DNA from 3 places in the Arthrobacter sp. P1_B4 genome. Region 3 is predicted to be linked to each of the others. Evidence: riboswitches for the same ligand, from Rfam matches in the RefSeq annotation. Region 3 holds a riboswitch; each other region holds the start of a gene.
The links. Region 3 has a riboswitch for cyclic di-AMP ahead of AC1D1W_RS10220 (aggregation-promoting factor C-terminal-like domain-containing protein). Riboswitches for the same ligand answer to the same signal wherever they lie in the genome.
Positions count from the first base shown of each region.

Region 1: it holds a riboswitch for cyclic di-AMP, as region 3 does, so the genes downstream of both, AC1D1W_RS08880 (hypothetical protein) here and AC1D1W_RS10220 (aggregation-promoting factor C-terminal-like domain-containing protein) in region 3, are expected to answer to the same signal.
Region 2: it holds a riboswitch for cyclic di-AMP, as region 3 does, so the genes downstream of both, AC1D1W_RS11225 (NlpC/P60 family protein) here and AC1D1W_RS10220 (aggregation-promoting factor C-terminal-like domain-containing protein) in region 3, are expected to answer to the same signal.

Region 1 covers NZ_JBFTZW010000016.1:20,656-24,925, forward strand. The annotation lists gene AC1D1W_RS08870 (cation:proton antiporter) at 1-1,017, opposite strand, end outside; gene AC1D1W_RS08875 (hypothetical protein) at 1,014-1,262, opposite strand; cyclic di-AMP (ydaO/yuaA leader) riboswitch at 1,464-1,666, shown strand; gene AC1D1W_RS08880 (hypothetical protein) at 1,674-2,360, shown strand; gene AC1D1W_RS08885 (sensor histidine kinase) at 2,506-3,513, opposite strand; gene AC1D1W_RS08890 (response regulator transcription factor) at 3,506-4,183, opposite strand; gene AC1D1W_RS08895 (DedA family protein) at 4,189-4,270, opposite strand, start outside.
Region 2 covers NZ_JBFTZW010000027.1:9,805-14,074, reverse strand. The annotation lists cyclic di-AMP (ydaO/yuaA leader) riboswitch at 1-141, shown strand, start outside; gene AC1D1W_RS11230 (M23 family metallopeptidase) at 146-967, shown strand; cyclic di-AMP (ydaO/yuaA leader) riboswitch at 1,104-1,273, shown strand; gene AC1D1W_RS11225 (NlpC/P60 family protein) at 1,569-2,339, shown strand; gene AC1D1W_RS11220 (HNH endonuclease) at 2,559-3,059, shown strand; gene mobA (molybdenum cofactor guanylyltransferase) at 3,154-3,825, shown strand; gene AC1D1W_RS11210 (DUF6457 domain-containing protein) at 3,847-4,134, shown strand; gene AC1D1W_RS11205 (molybdopterin molybdotransferase MoeA) at 4,131-4,270, shown strand, end outside.
Region 3 covers NZ_JBFTZW010000021.1:37,656-41,925, forward strand. The annotation lists gene AC1D1W_RS10210 (response regulator transcription factor) at 1-430, shown strand, start outside; gene AC1D1W_RS10215 (sensor histidine kinase) at 452-2,062, shown strand; cyclic di-AMP (ydaO/yuaA leader) riboswitch at 2,247-2,406, shown strand; gene AC1D1W_RS10220 (aggregation-promoting factor C-terminal-like domain-containing protein) at 2,406-3,257, shown strand; gene AC1D1W_RS10225 (hypothetical protein) at 3,416-4,018, opposite strand; gene AC1D1W_RS10230 (bifunctional glycosyltransferase family 2/GtrA family protein) at 4,225-4,270, shown strand, end outside.

The sequences.
Region 1 (4,270 bases), on a different contig from region 3:
CGTGCCGATGCTCGCCGCAGCCACCGGTACGCCAAGCTGCGCCGCTGACAACACCCCCAGCGACAGCGGGAGTCCCAGGAAAGCCAGGTCGGCGTGCGCCAGCAGGGCCCCGGCCCCCAGCAACAGGCCGAGGGCCATCATGTCCGGGTGCCCGGCCAGGTCCTTGAGCGTCAGCGATGCACCCAGCCACACGAAGAAGAGCGGACCCAGGAAGCCGTCGCTGAGCGCGAACAGTTGCCGGGCCAGCCGCCGCGGTTCGCCGACCGCAGCCATCACCAGGCCGAAAGAAAAGCCTGCCATCATCACAGACACATTGCTCCACGTCGCGACACCGGCCAGGGTGAAGAGCACGGCCAGCTGGATCCGTAGCTCCAGGGCAAACTTGCGGCTTTCCGAGAGCCGGTGCACGCGCCGACGGATTCCTTGGCGCTCCAGCCAGCGCAAGCCGACAAAGAGCACTACCGCGCACCCGGTCACCGCGAGGACACCCAGCGCCGCCTGGACTGCGTGGGGCGGATCCACCAGGAGCGGCAACGCCACAATGCAGGCTGTGTCGGCAATTGCCACCTGCGCTGTCATAGCGACGACATCTGGCCCGCCGAGGCGCAGGGAATCGACGATTGGAAGCACCAGGGCTGCCGACGAGGACGCCAGCAGCACGACGTAGAGGGGAGCATGTCCAGTCCCGAACAGCAGTCCGATGCCGGTTCCGACCACCACCGCTGCCGCTGCGGCCACCATCGCCCGGCGGGAGCCTTTGCCGAGGGCGCCACGGATGTGCGGATCCCGCACGGGAACGTGGGTGCCTGCCACGAACATCATCAGCGCAAACCCGATATTGGCCAGCAGGGTGAACGTCGGGTCCGCGGGGTCCACCAGGGCCAGCCCTGAGCGCCCGATCGCGATGCCGGCCAGCAGCTCACCCAGCATGACAGGCAAGTGCCAGCGCGCCGGCAGGGCCAGCAGGGGGCCAGCCAGGGCGATGACGGCGATCAGCGCCAGGGACAGGAAGGTCACGGTTCGCGGCGGCCGGCCGGCGCCGGGCCTGACCGCCGTTCCACCACCGCGTAGGCCTTGCCGTCCAGGAAGGCCCAGTCGTTGACAACCATGTACCCGAGCGCGTCCACCCGGTCATTGAGGATGTGCTCGTCGAAACCCCCGTCGCGCGGTTCCGCGTCCCAGGTGCTCACGTGGACGTCCCCGCCGTCGAGGATCAGCAGCTCGGTGTTGACGTCGAAATCCTCTTGGGGCTGAGTGCTCAACTGGCAGATGGCGACACAATGGCTGTTCATTTTCGGGCCTCCGCTTCCGGTGGTGCTGATGGCATCATCCTATGTTCGGAAACGGCGCCGCCCTATGGGCAAATTGCGGCCCGGCATCATGGCTCCGTTACCTGAATGTGACTTTCGGGTGCGGTTCGCGCTACGGTTGATGAGTGCCTGTTGTCTCCGATACGGGCGCTCCCCAGCCGATTGCCTAACTCTGCCGCGGCCCGGGGGTAACTCGCATCAACGTCCGGCAGAGACGGGGAAACCACTTTTGACCTGCTGATATGCAGGTCTTGGGGTGAAGCCGCACAGTGCCCGCAACGACGGGCCCGGGAGTGYGGCCGGGTGCCTCCCATCCGAATCCGACAGCTCACCTCGCAGGCATTGGGAGAGGCTACATTTTTCATGACTTCAGTCAATACTTTTGCGCGCCATGCCGCCGTCCTCGCCGCCGCATCCGGCCTGGTCCTGACCAGCGGAATGGCGGCCAACGCCGCCACCGCCCCCGTGCAGCGTGACTCTGCTCCGGCGTCGAACGTCGACATCGCCGGACAGGTCAGTGCCCCCGTCAGTGCCGATTCAAACGTCAAGATCAGCTTCGAGCGCCCCGCAGTGGATTCTGTTGCCGCGCCGGTCATCGAACAGCCCGTCGCGCCGGCTCCGGCTCCCACTGCAGCCCCGGCGGCGGCGCCCAAGGCTCCGGCCAAGCCGGTCATCCAGGTGCAGGCCGCTCCGGCAGCAGCTCCGGCAGCAGCGCCGGCCGCGGCGCCCGCGGGCGGACGCAACGCCATCATGCTCTCGGCCGCCTACAGCCAGGTGGGCATCACCCAGGACTGCACTGCCATGGTGGAAAAGGCCCTTGGCGCCGCGGGTAAGCCCGTTGGCGACATCGGTCCCCGCGCGTTCCTTGGCCTTGGAACCGTTGTAGCGACGCCGCAGCCCGGTGACATGGTGGTCCAGTCCGGCCACGTCGGCATTTACGCCGGCAACGGCCAGGTGGTCAGTGGCGGCATGAACGGCAAGAACCAGACCATGGTCCACCCGCTGTCCTGGCTCACCGCGACCGGCGGCGTGACGTTCGTCCGCGCCTAAGCCGCACGGCCCCGACCCGGGGCCAGACAGTCCGGAAAGACCGGCGCTCGAGTTCCCTTGGGGGCAACTCGACCGCCGGTCTTTCCTGTCTCCGCATTCGGGGCTCCGGGATCCCGATGGCATAGCTTTCCCCGGCGCAGGGTCCTCAGGGATTCCCGCTGCCCATGAGCGGAAGCGTCAATTTCATGACGGTTCCCTCGCCGCCCGTCGCGGCCACCTCGACGGTGCCCCCGGCCGCGACGGCAATCTCCCGGACCAGGGCCAGGCCGATGCCAAAGCTCCGCTGTCCCTGTGAGGTGCCGGTGCCGGCCGTCCGCACGAACCGGTCAAAGATCCGGGCCTGATCGACGCCGGTGATTCCGGTCCCGGAGTCCGCCACCGTGATCACGGCGCGCTTCTGCTCGATTGAGGTCGTGATGGACACGCGGCCGCCCGGAGGCGTGTGGGCCAGCGCGTTGTCCGCCAGGGCCAGCACGGCACGCCGCAGCGCATTCTTCTCGATCCGGGCCAGCGGCCGGGCAGCGGCAGAGAATTCCAGGCGCACCTGCCGCTGCTCTGCCACCTGCTGGAGGCTGCCGGCGACGCTGGCGGCAGCGTCGGCGAGGTCGGCAGGGGGCGCGGAGCGGTCCGGGGCCTCCGCGGTTGCCGCGAGGAGCAGTTCGTTGACAATCCCTGTCAGCGTCGCGGCGTCCTCCCGGATCCGGGCCAGGTCGTGGCTTTGCCTGGAGCCGGGCACAGTGTTGCGCTGGGCCAGCTGGATCCTGGTGTCCAGGATGGTCAATGGCGTGCGCAATTCGTGGCTGGCGTCCTGGACGAAACGCCGCTCCCTTGCCAGGGCATCACTGAGGGGACGAATCGCGCTGCGCGCGCTGAGCCACCCGACGATGCCGGCCAGCAGGATTCCCGCTACCCCGGCGATGATCATGGCTTCGAGGACATCCTTGGAATCCAGGTAGGTGTAGGCCGTCCCGGCCGTCGCCGAGCCCGGCACTTCAGGATGGGCCAGTTGGTTCGTGAGGTACAGTGCCGTGGCGGCGAGCAGCCCGAGAACCATGACCGCGCACGCAGCACTGATCCGCACCGCGACCTTGAGGGAAGCCTTGCGCAGGATGGAGTGGTCCGGATTTCCGCCGGCCGGCAAGCCGTCACTCATGGGCTTCGCCGATCTGGTATCCGAGGCCGTGCACCGTGCGGATCACGGCTTTGGAGATCTTCCGGCGCAGGTGATGAACATAGGTATCGATCACGCCGGGCTGTTCCGAGGCGTGGAAGCACGCCGCGAGGAGCTCATCCCGGGTGAAGACGCGGTCCGGTTCCGCGGCAAGGGCTGCCAGCAGCTGGCCTTCCTTTGCGGTCAGTGACACCGTTTGCCCGTAGACAGAACGGACGGAGCGCTGCGTTGGATCCAGTTCCCAGTCCCCGATCGCCACCGGTGTCGGGGCCGGGGGAGTGAAAGTCCGCGTCAGTGCGCGCAGGCGTGCTGCCAGTTCGCCGGCGTCGAACGGCTTGGTCACGTAATCGTTGGCGCCGGCGTCCAGGCCCCTGACTTTTTCGTCGGCATCGCCCAGCGCGGTCAGGATCAGGATGGGCGTGGCAATGCCTTTCGACCGCAAAGCCGTGATGAGGGCGATGCCGTCCATGGCGGGCAGCCCGCGGTCCACCACCATGACGTCCCAGCTCCCGGTCAGCCCGTGGTGGAGGCCGTCGCGGCCGTTGGTGACCAACTGGATCCGGTAGTCCGGGTCCAGGAGCTCGGCGATGAGCGGTCCCAGGACGGCGTCGTCCTCGACGAGCAGCAGGGACGGAAGGTCAGTGGAGGTCATGTCAGCTATTCTTCCGCGGCCATTTCCTCAGTCCGCAGTCCGGCCCCAGGTTCTTCTGCCGTGTCGCCGGCGGCTTTGTCTGCGGCT
Region 2 (4,270 bases), on a different contig from region 3:
GTCCGTCAGCGGCAAGCAGCTTCCACCGAAGGATCCCCTAGGGATGCCTCTGTGCGTGGCTGCCTGCAACGGCGGACCGGGTCTTTGATCTCTCTGACCCGAATCCGACAGCTAACTTCGCAGGCCATCCAGAGAGGAACCCTTCTTGACCACCCAGACCGCCAGGGGCCGTCGCCGCGCGACCGGTCCCGCTCCGGAGCCGCGTCCCGTCGTCGCACACACGGCCGAACGCCCGCGGGACGTGCACCGCGATGAACGCCGTCGCCGTCGCAGTCCGTTCCGCCAGGTCACGGACTTTGCCGCGGCAAGCGGAGTCGGGCAGAAGGCCGGGATCGCACTGGCCGCAACTGGTCTGGTTCTTACCGTGACGGTCCCCGTCACGAGCCCGGTGATGGCTTCGAATCCGGGCGGATCCGGCGCGCTCTCCGCCGCCGTGCAGCCGGATGTCACCGCTGCCGCCGCCGCCAAGGTCGACTTCAACCGCACGGCCGTCACCACGAAGGGCGATCCGGACGGGAAACTCAAGCAGCTGCTGAGCGCCCAGTCTGTGGGCACGATCACCCGCGCGGCATCGGCCGGCACCCTGGGTGCGCCGCTCGACCAGCTGGTCACGGCCTCGCCCTTCGGCTACCGTGTCAGCCCCATTACCGGGGGCGCGGGGGAGTTCCACCGCGGCCAGGATTTCGCCGCCCAGTGCGGCACGGCGGTCCACGCGGCCGCCAGCGGCACCGTGACCTTCAACGGCTGGCATCCCTTCGGCGGGGGGAACCGCGTGGTCATCGATCACGGCAACGGCCTGGAGACCACGTACAACCACCTGTCCTCGGCTTCGGTCAAGGTCGGCCAGAAGGTTTTCCGCGGTGACGTCGTCGCCATGAGCGGAACCACCGGCGCCTCCACGGGCTGCCACCTCCACTTTGAAGTGATGGTCAACGGCGATGTCGTTGACCCGCTCGGCTGGCTCTAAAAAGACGATGGGCTGCTCTCAACTTCCTGTGACACGCCGTGATCTGAATGTGACATTGGATCAGGACTGCTGTAGGGTTTGAAGCACGCCAACTTTTCCGAAGTTGGCGCTCTTGAGTGGATTGCCTAGCTCTGCCACCGCTCAAGGTCCGTTCGCATTACATCGTCTGGCAGGGGCGGGGGAACCAATTTTGGCCTTCGAAAGAAGGCCTTGGGGTTAAGTCGCAAAGCTTCCCAGGAAGCAGCGCGGCCGGGTGACTCCCATCCGAATCCGACAGCTCACCTCGTAGGCATTGGGAGAGGCTACTTTCGTGTCTTCACGCCACAATTCTGCGCGCATGCGCACCGGCGAGGCTCTGTCGAGCCCGCTGGAATCCACATCACGTGCCGCCCTTGCCGGCGCCCGGATTGGATCACGTTCCGCAGGCTCAATCGCTACCGAGCCCGGACAGCATGCAGTTTCCGCTTTTGGCGCGTCTTCGCAGTACACCCTTCGCTAAGTAACCCATTTCGGGGCGATCCGGCGTACCCCCAAGATGCCGGAGCGTCCTCAGTCCGTGCCCGAAAGCGCGCGGTCCAAGGATCACGAAAGAGAGAACTTAATGACTACTCGTGCAAACGTTGCACGGCACCGCGCCGAGGTCACCAAGACCAACTCGCTGGCTGTAATTGCTAAGGCTGTCGGCGACAACGCCGGCGGCATGGGCCGTCAGGCCGCGGTCATCGCCGCAGCTTCCGGTCTGGTCCTGACCAGCGGAATCGCAGCCAACGCTGCTGAAACCAATGTTCAGCGCGAATCCACCTCCGCTTCGGCCCTGGAAGTCCAGTCCGCAGCTCCGGCCACCATCTCGGCCGCTTCCACCATCGCGATCTCCTACGAGAAGCCCGCCGTGACCACCACGCCGGCTCCCGTCGTCGAGGCTCCCAAGCCCGTCGTGAAGGTCCAGGACGCCACGGCCACGGCTACAGCCACCCGCGCCGGCGGCACCGAGCTTGGCGTCAGCGGCGGCGTCGCTGCCCAGGCCCCCGCGGGCATCGGAAGCGGCGCAGGCGCGACCATCGCCGCTGCTGCCTACGCACAGATCGGCGTGGCGCAGGACTGCACCGCCCTCGCCACCAACGCCCTGGCCGCGGCCGGCATCCACTACCACGGCTGGCCGGCAGGTTACCTGTCCCTGGGCCGCACCGTGAGCGCCGCCGAGGCACGCCCGGGCGACCTCGCCTACTACCAGAACGGCGGCGTGGGCATGGCTCACATCGCGGTCTACGTAGGCAACGGCATGGCAGTGCACGGCGGCTGGAACGGCGGCACCACCGCGCTGTACAGCGTCAACGTCGGCTCCGGCCCGGTCTTCATCCGCGTCGGCGCCTAAGCACGAACCCCAGCATTCCGAAAGACCCCCGCCTCCAGGCGGGGGTCTTTCGCGTTGCCGCGCAGTGAACTTTCCGCGCTGAGGACCGCGCCGGTGAAAAAATATTCGGTGATCCGGCACTTGAGTGTTTACTCTTGTGTTGTCGATCCATAGCCCGACCATGCAGAGGGCAGCCGGCCCTCGTGCCGCTGGCGGGTGCGGCCGTGAAGAGGTATGCGGATGCGCACTCTCGTTCTGAATGCTGGATATGAACCGCTGGCGGTCATCACCTTCCGCCGGGCGCTCGTCCTTGTCCTGACCGGAAAGGCCAGCGTGGTGGCCGAAGGGGACGACCCCGTGGTCGGCCCCCAGGACATTTTGGGCCGCCCGTCCGTGATCCTGCTGAACCGCTACATCCGGCCAAGGTACAACACGATGACTGCGGTGAGCCGCCGCGGCGTGCTGCGCCGGGATGCCCACCGCTGCGCGTACTGCGGCAAGGCTGCCCACACCATCGACCACATCCAGCCCAAATCGCGGGGCGGAGCCGACTCCTGGGAGAACCTGGTGGCGGCGTGCCTGCGGTGCAACAACGCCAAGAGCGACCATACGCCGGCGGAGATGGGCTGGAAGATCGGTTTTGTTCCGGGCCCGCCAAAAGGTGCCACCTGGCAGATCAAGGAACTCGAGAAGCCGACGCCGGCCTGGGATCCGTTCCTGCTGCCTGAATCGGCTGCCTGATCGGCCTCCTAGCTGATTGATCAGCCGGTGAAGACGCTGCCGGCGCACATTACGGCTTGTTCAGTGGCCGCTGGCGCCGCGCTAGGCTGAACCGATGGAGTTCGATGCTATCATTCTCGCCGGGGGGCGGTCCTCACGCCTCGGCGGCGTGCCCAAATCCGGGCTGATCTACGACGGCGCCACCCTCCTGGAGCGGTCACTGCGGGCCGCGGGCGCGGCGGGGCGCACCGTCGTCGTCGGCCCCGACCCCGGGGGCCTGCCCGGCGGCGTCCTGACCTGCCGGGAAGAGCCGCCCTTCGCGGGTCCGGCCGCAGCCATCGCGGCGGGGCTGGCCGCCCTGGCCGCCGATCACGCGAGCCGGCACGCAGCAGCCGCGCCCTATACCCTCGTCCTGGCGTGTGACATGCCCCGGTCGGCCGGCGCGGTCCGTGCCCTGGCCGAGGCGCTGGCCGCGTCTGCTGCAGGCACACCGGAAAGGGGTGGGGCCGACGGCGTCATGGCCGTCTCGGCCGACAGTCGGAAACAGCCGCTCGTGGGCTTTTATGGCACGGCCGTGCTACAACGTTCTGTCGCGGACGCCGCGTCCCGGGACCGGCTGGAAAACGCGTCGGTGTTCGCCCTTCTTGCTAGGCTGGACGTGCGGGAAGTTCGCGTTCCCCCGGGTTCCACGGATGACGTCGACACCTGGGATGACGCGTCCGCACTGGGGGTATCCGGCAGGATTCCCGACGGCGGTCCGGGCTCCGGCCCGGCTCTGCACAGCTGAACTCGACCATGGAGGCAAACGGTGAAAAGCCAGGACGAAACACTGGAAGACTGGTGCCGTGCCCTGCTCCAGGCCCTGGAGCTGGACGACGTTGAGATTGACGTGAATGAGGTCCTCGCCCTGGCCGGCGTGGCCGCCCATTCCGTGGTGCGCCCGGCGGCACCGCTGACCACATTCATTGCCGGCTTTGCGGCCGGCCTGGCCTCCGGCTCCGGGCAGGCCACGGACTCCGTGTCCATGGAGTCCGCGATGGCCGTGGCCCGCCGGCTCGCCAAGGACTACGCAGCCGCCGAAACTTCCGGGGCATGACGGCTGCGGCCCCGGACGGCAATGGCCCCGCCACCGCCGCAGGTGAAGATGGCGTCAACGATAGCGGCGGAAATGGCGTCAGAGATGGCGGTGGAGAGGCTCTCGTAAACGGCCCTGGAGGCCCTCACATCGCGCA
Region 3 (4,270 bases):
CGTTCAGGACCGCATCACCGGACTGGCGGCCGGCGGCGATGACTACGTCACCAAGCCGTTCAGCATGGAAGAGGTGCTGCTGCGCCTGCACCGGCTGGTCCAGCGCTCCGGAGTGGCCGCCATGGACACCGCCGAACTCGTGGTGGGAGACCTCGTGCTCAACGTCGACACCCGCGAAGTCACCCGGGCCGGTGAGGAAATGCACCTGACCGCCACGCAGTTCGAGCTGCTGCGCTACCTCATGGAAAACCCGAAACGGGTCATCAGCAAGGCCCAGATCCTGGACCGTGTCTGGGACTACGACTTCGGCGGCCAGGCGAACATCGTGGAACTGTACATTTCCTACCTCCGCAAGAAGGTCGACGCCAACCACGCTCCCATGATCCACACGGTGCGCGGAGCCGGGTACGTCCTGAAACCGGCGGACTGATCCGTGCCCTCACTTTCCGGCATGACCCGCGTCCCCGGACACGACTGGCGCAACCCGTCGACGTGGCATTTGCGCACCCGGCTGGTCCTGGTCGCCATGGCGCTGCTCGTGGCCATCTGCGGCGCTGTGGGCTTGTTCAGCTACGCCTCCATGGACCTCTTCCTCACCCGGCAGCTCGACACCCAGCTGGACCAGGCCTCCCACCGTTCGAGCGAGTTCGGCCGGCCCTCCTCGGACGATTCGGGCAGGCGCCCCGACCCCCTCGAAGCCCGGGGACAGGGCGTCGGGACGCTTAACGCACGGATAGTCGACGGCGAAGTCAGCAGGGCCGGATTCCTGGCCGGGGACGGCGCGGTCAAGAGCCTCTCCCCCTCCGACAACAAGGTTCTCCTGGCCCTGACCCCGAGCGGCGTGTCCGTGGACCGCAGCCTTTCGGCCGGCGCCTACCGGCTCACGGCCGCGCGTACACCGTACGGCGACGTGATTGTGACCGGACTCCCGCTGGCTGAAAAACAAAACACCTTGGCCTCCCTGGTCTGGACCATGGTGGTGGTGTCCGCAGGCGGGCTCGTGCTGATCGGGCTCGCCGGCACGGCCCTGATCCGGCGGACCATGAAGCCGCTGGAACAGCTCTCCGAGGTCGCCACCAACGTCTCCCGTCTCCCGCTGGACGCCGGCGAGGTGGCGCTCGGGGTCCGCGTCCCGACGTCGGCTGCCCATCCCGGAACGGAAGTGGGCAGCGTGGGCTACGCGCTGAACAAGATGCTGGACAACGTCTCCAACGCTCTCGAGGCGCGGCAGGAGAGTGAGATGAAGGTCCGGCAGTTCGTCGCCGACGCCTCACACGAGCTCCGCACCCCGCTGACGGCCATCCGCGGCTACACGGAGCTGATGCGGATGACCGAGCATTTCACCCCCGACGGCGAGAGGTCCCTCGCCCGTGTGCAAAGCCAGTCCGAGCGGATGACCACGCTCGTGGAGGACCTGCTGCTGCTGGCGCGCCTGGACGAGGGGCAGCCGCTCAAAATCTCCGACGTCGACCTCACCCAGCTGGCCATCGAGACGGTCAGCGATGAGAAAGTCATGGCCCCGGACCGCATCTGGCAACTGGAACTTCCGGACGAGCCCGTGGTGGTACGCGGTGATGCGACCCAGCTTCACCAGGTCCTCGCCAACCTGCTGTCCAATGCGCGCAAGCACACGGAACCCGGGACCAAGGTGGTCACGGGCGTTATGCGCTCGGCTGACGGCAGTGCCGTGGTCACCGTGACAGACAACGGCAGCGGCATCGCCCCGGAATTTATCGGCCGGGTCTTCGCCCGTTTCGCCCGGGCCGACGCCTCGCGCACCAATCCGGCGTCGAACCCCGCAGCCGTCCCCGCCGATTCTGCCGTCGCGACGGCGAGGGTCGGGTCCGGGGCTCCCGCACGCTCGTCCTCCGGCGCCGTTTCCGGCAGCCGCGGAGGTCACGGCACGGCGACCGCCGCGCCGACGTCCGAGGGCACCAGCGGGTTGGGCCTGTCCATTGTCCAGTCGATCGTGGAGGCCCACGGAGGAACAGTCGAGGTCACGTCCCGGCCGGGCCGCACGGAGTTCGCCGTGCGGCTGCCCCCCGCGCCGCCGCCGGCTTAACCGGAACGGCCGCCGTCGGCGCAAACGGCCCGGACCGGCCGGCCCGTGAACCCGGCGCAACCCGACACCCCGGCACTGTGACTCCTGTTACCAAAATGTGACTTAAGCGGCCAGGTCCTGTAGCGTCGTTAGCGTGCGCCGCCATCGGTGCCGCATATCCGGACGGACGCCAAACTCTGCCGCTTCCCGGATTCCGCTGGACCAGGCAGAGGCGGGGGACCCAGAGTTCCCGGGCATTCTGCTTTCATGCGCCCTCGGGGTGAAGCCGACACGTGATGTTCCGTGCGGCCGGATGACCTCATCCGAACCCGACAGCTAACTCCGCCGGCGTTGAGAGGCCACCATGACTGAATTCCAGGTACAAACACGCCCTGACGGCGGTTCGCATTCCCGCTCAGTTGGCGCAGCCAAGTCGCGCCACCGCGCCGAACCGGTCAAGCAGGCATCCGCCCTGTCGCGGTTCGCCGCCGGGCTCGGTGTAACCGGCCGCCGTGCCGCCGTCGTCACCGCCGCGTGCGCACTGCTGCTGGGTGGCGGCGCCGCCAGCCAGGCGGCAGAGCCGGGCGCCCACACGGCGAATGTTGCGAGCCAGGCGGCCACGATCGCCGACCCGCTGGCCAAGCTCAACTTCGAGCGGGTCCAGGTGGCTGGGCCGGGCGCTCCAGCGGAAAAGAACGTGGCTCCCCAGATCTCGGAGGTTAAGGCAGCCGAAGCGCTGATCCCTGCCCCAGCTGCTGCCGCGCCGGCAGCAGCGGCAGCCCCCGCACCTGCTCCGGTTCCCGCGGCAGCCCCCGCTCCCGCTCCGGTTCCCGCGGCAGCTCCCGCTCCCGCTCCGGCACCGGCAGCCGCTCCGGCCCCCGCACCGGCACCCGCACCGGTCGCAATCGACGACCCCGCCGGCGCGCAGGCCTACGCCGCGTCCCAGCTGGGAAGCTATGGCTGGGCACCCGGCCAGATGCAGTGCCTGCACAAGCTGTGGACCAAGGAATCCGACTGGAAGACCACCGCCACGAACGCCAGCAGCGGCGCCTACGGCGTGGTCCAGTCCCTGCCCGCCTCGAAGATGGCGAGCGCCGGCGCCGATTACATGACCAACTACCGGACCCAGATCAACTGGGGTCTGAACTACGTCAAGTCGCGCTACGGCTCCCCCTGCGGCGCCCTGAACTTCCACTACGCACACAACTGGTACTAAACCGGCCCTAACCAGCCCGGACAGGAGGCCACGGATCCACGTGGATCCGGGGCCTCCTGTGTGTGACTGCTAGCCGAGAATGGCGGTTTTTTCACAGCTCGGTTTGGCGGCCTCCACATGGCTAAGTGGACCTACGCCAACTCCAGCACGCACCTGAATCATCCTCGGCGCGCCAGTCTGGGCCGCACATCATTGACCTCGTCCTCTGCAGGGAGTGCCGTGTAGACGGCATTCCCTGCAGAAATTTGCCGCTTGACCTGCTCAAGCTCATCCTTGAGGAGGTCAACGGTGGCACGGTATTTCTCGAAGTCCGCTGTTCGGCGCCTGGCCACGGCGAAACTGATGCCGGCGGCGAGAACGGCAAGCGGGAACGACACCAGCAGGGCCCAGCCGGATGCGGCAAGGAAGTCCAGCGCTACGGGAAGTGCCTGCTTGAATGCCAGGAACTCGTTCACCCCACCAACCACTCCGTTCAGAGCGGAGTCCAGTGGGCCCAGAAACTGCCCCACGACTGGCGTCCCGGAAAACGACGGAGCGCTCAGCGGCGGTTCTCCCCCTGCAGACCAGCGCGAATCACCGAAATGGTTCAGGACGTAGATCCCGGCACCCGCGTTGAGGGCCGCGAAGAGCAGGACGGAACCAAGGGCAGTCCAATAAAGCCTGCGCGGACGCCAGACGCCGGCCACAAGCGCGAAGACGGTGGCCGCAACCCACGAAAAGATGCGGAGCTCGTCGCGGCCCATGCCGCCCAATAGATCCAAGGAATTCCCCGCCCCTTACAGTTGGAATCAATGCTCGTTTCGGTCCCAAGAGCCTATCCCAGCCGCCCCCCGGGTATGCCGCGGCAGATACTGGCGCGCTCCCTTTGTGCGTAGCCGGGCCCGACCCGCCCGGCTGCCCCGACTTCCACAGCCCCCGCACAGCTTGACCCTAAAGCCTTCATATGGGCCGCCGGGAAAGTTGAGCCATGACATTCACAGACCAGGCCACAGGAACCCTGCCCCGCTCCACGG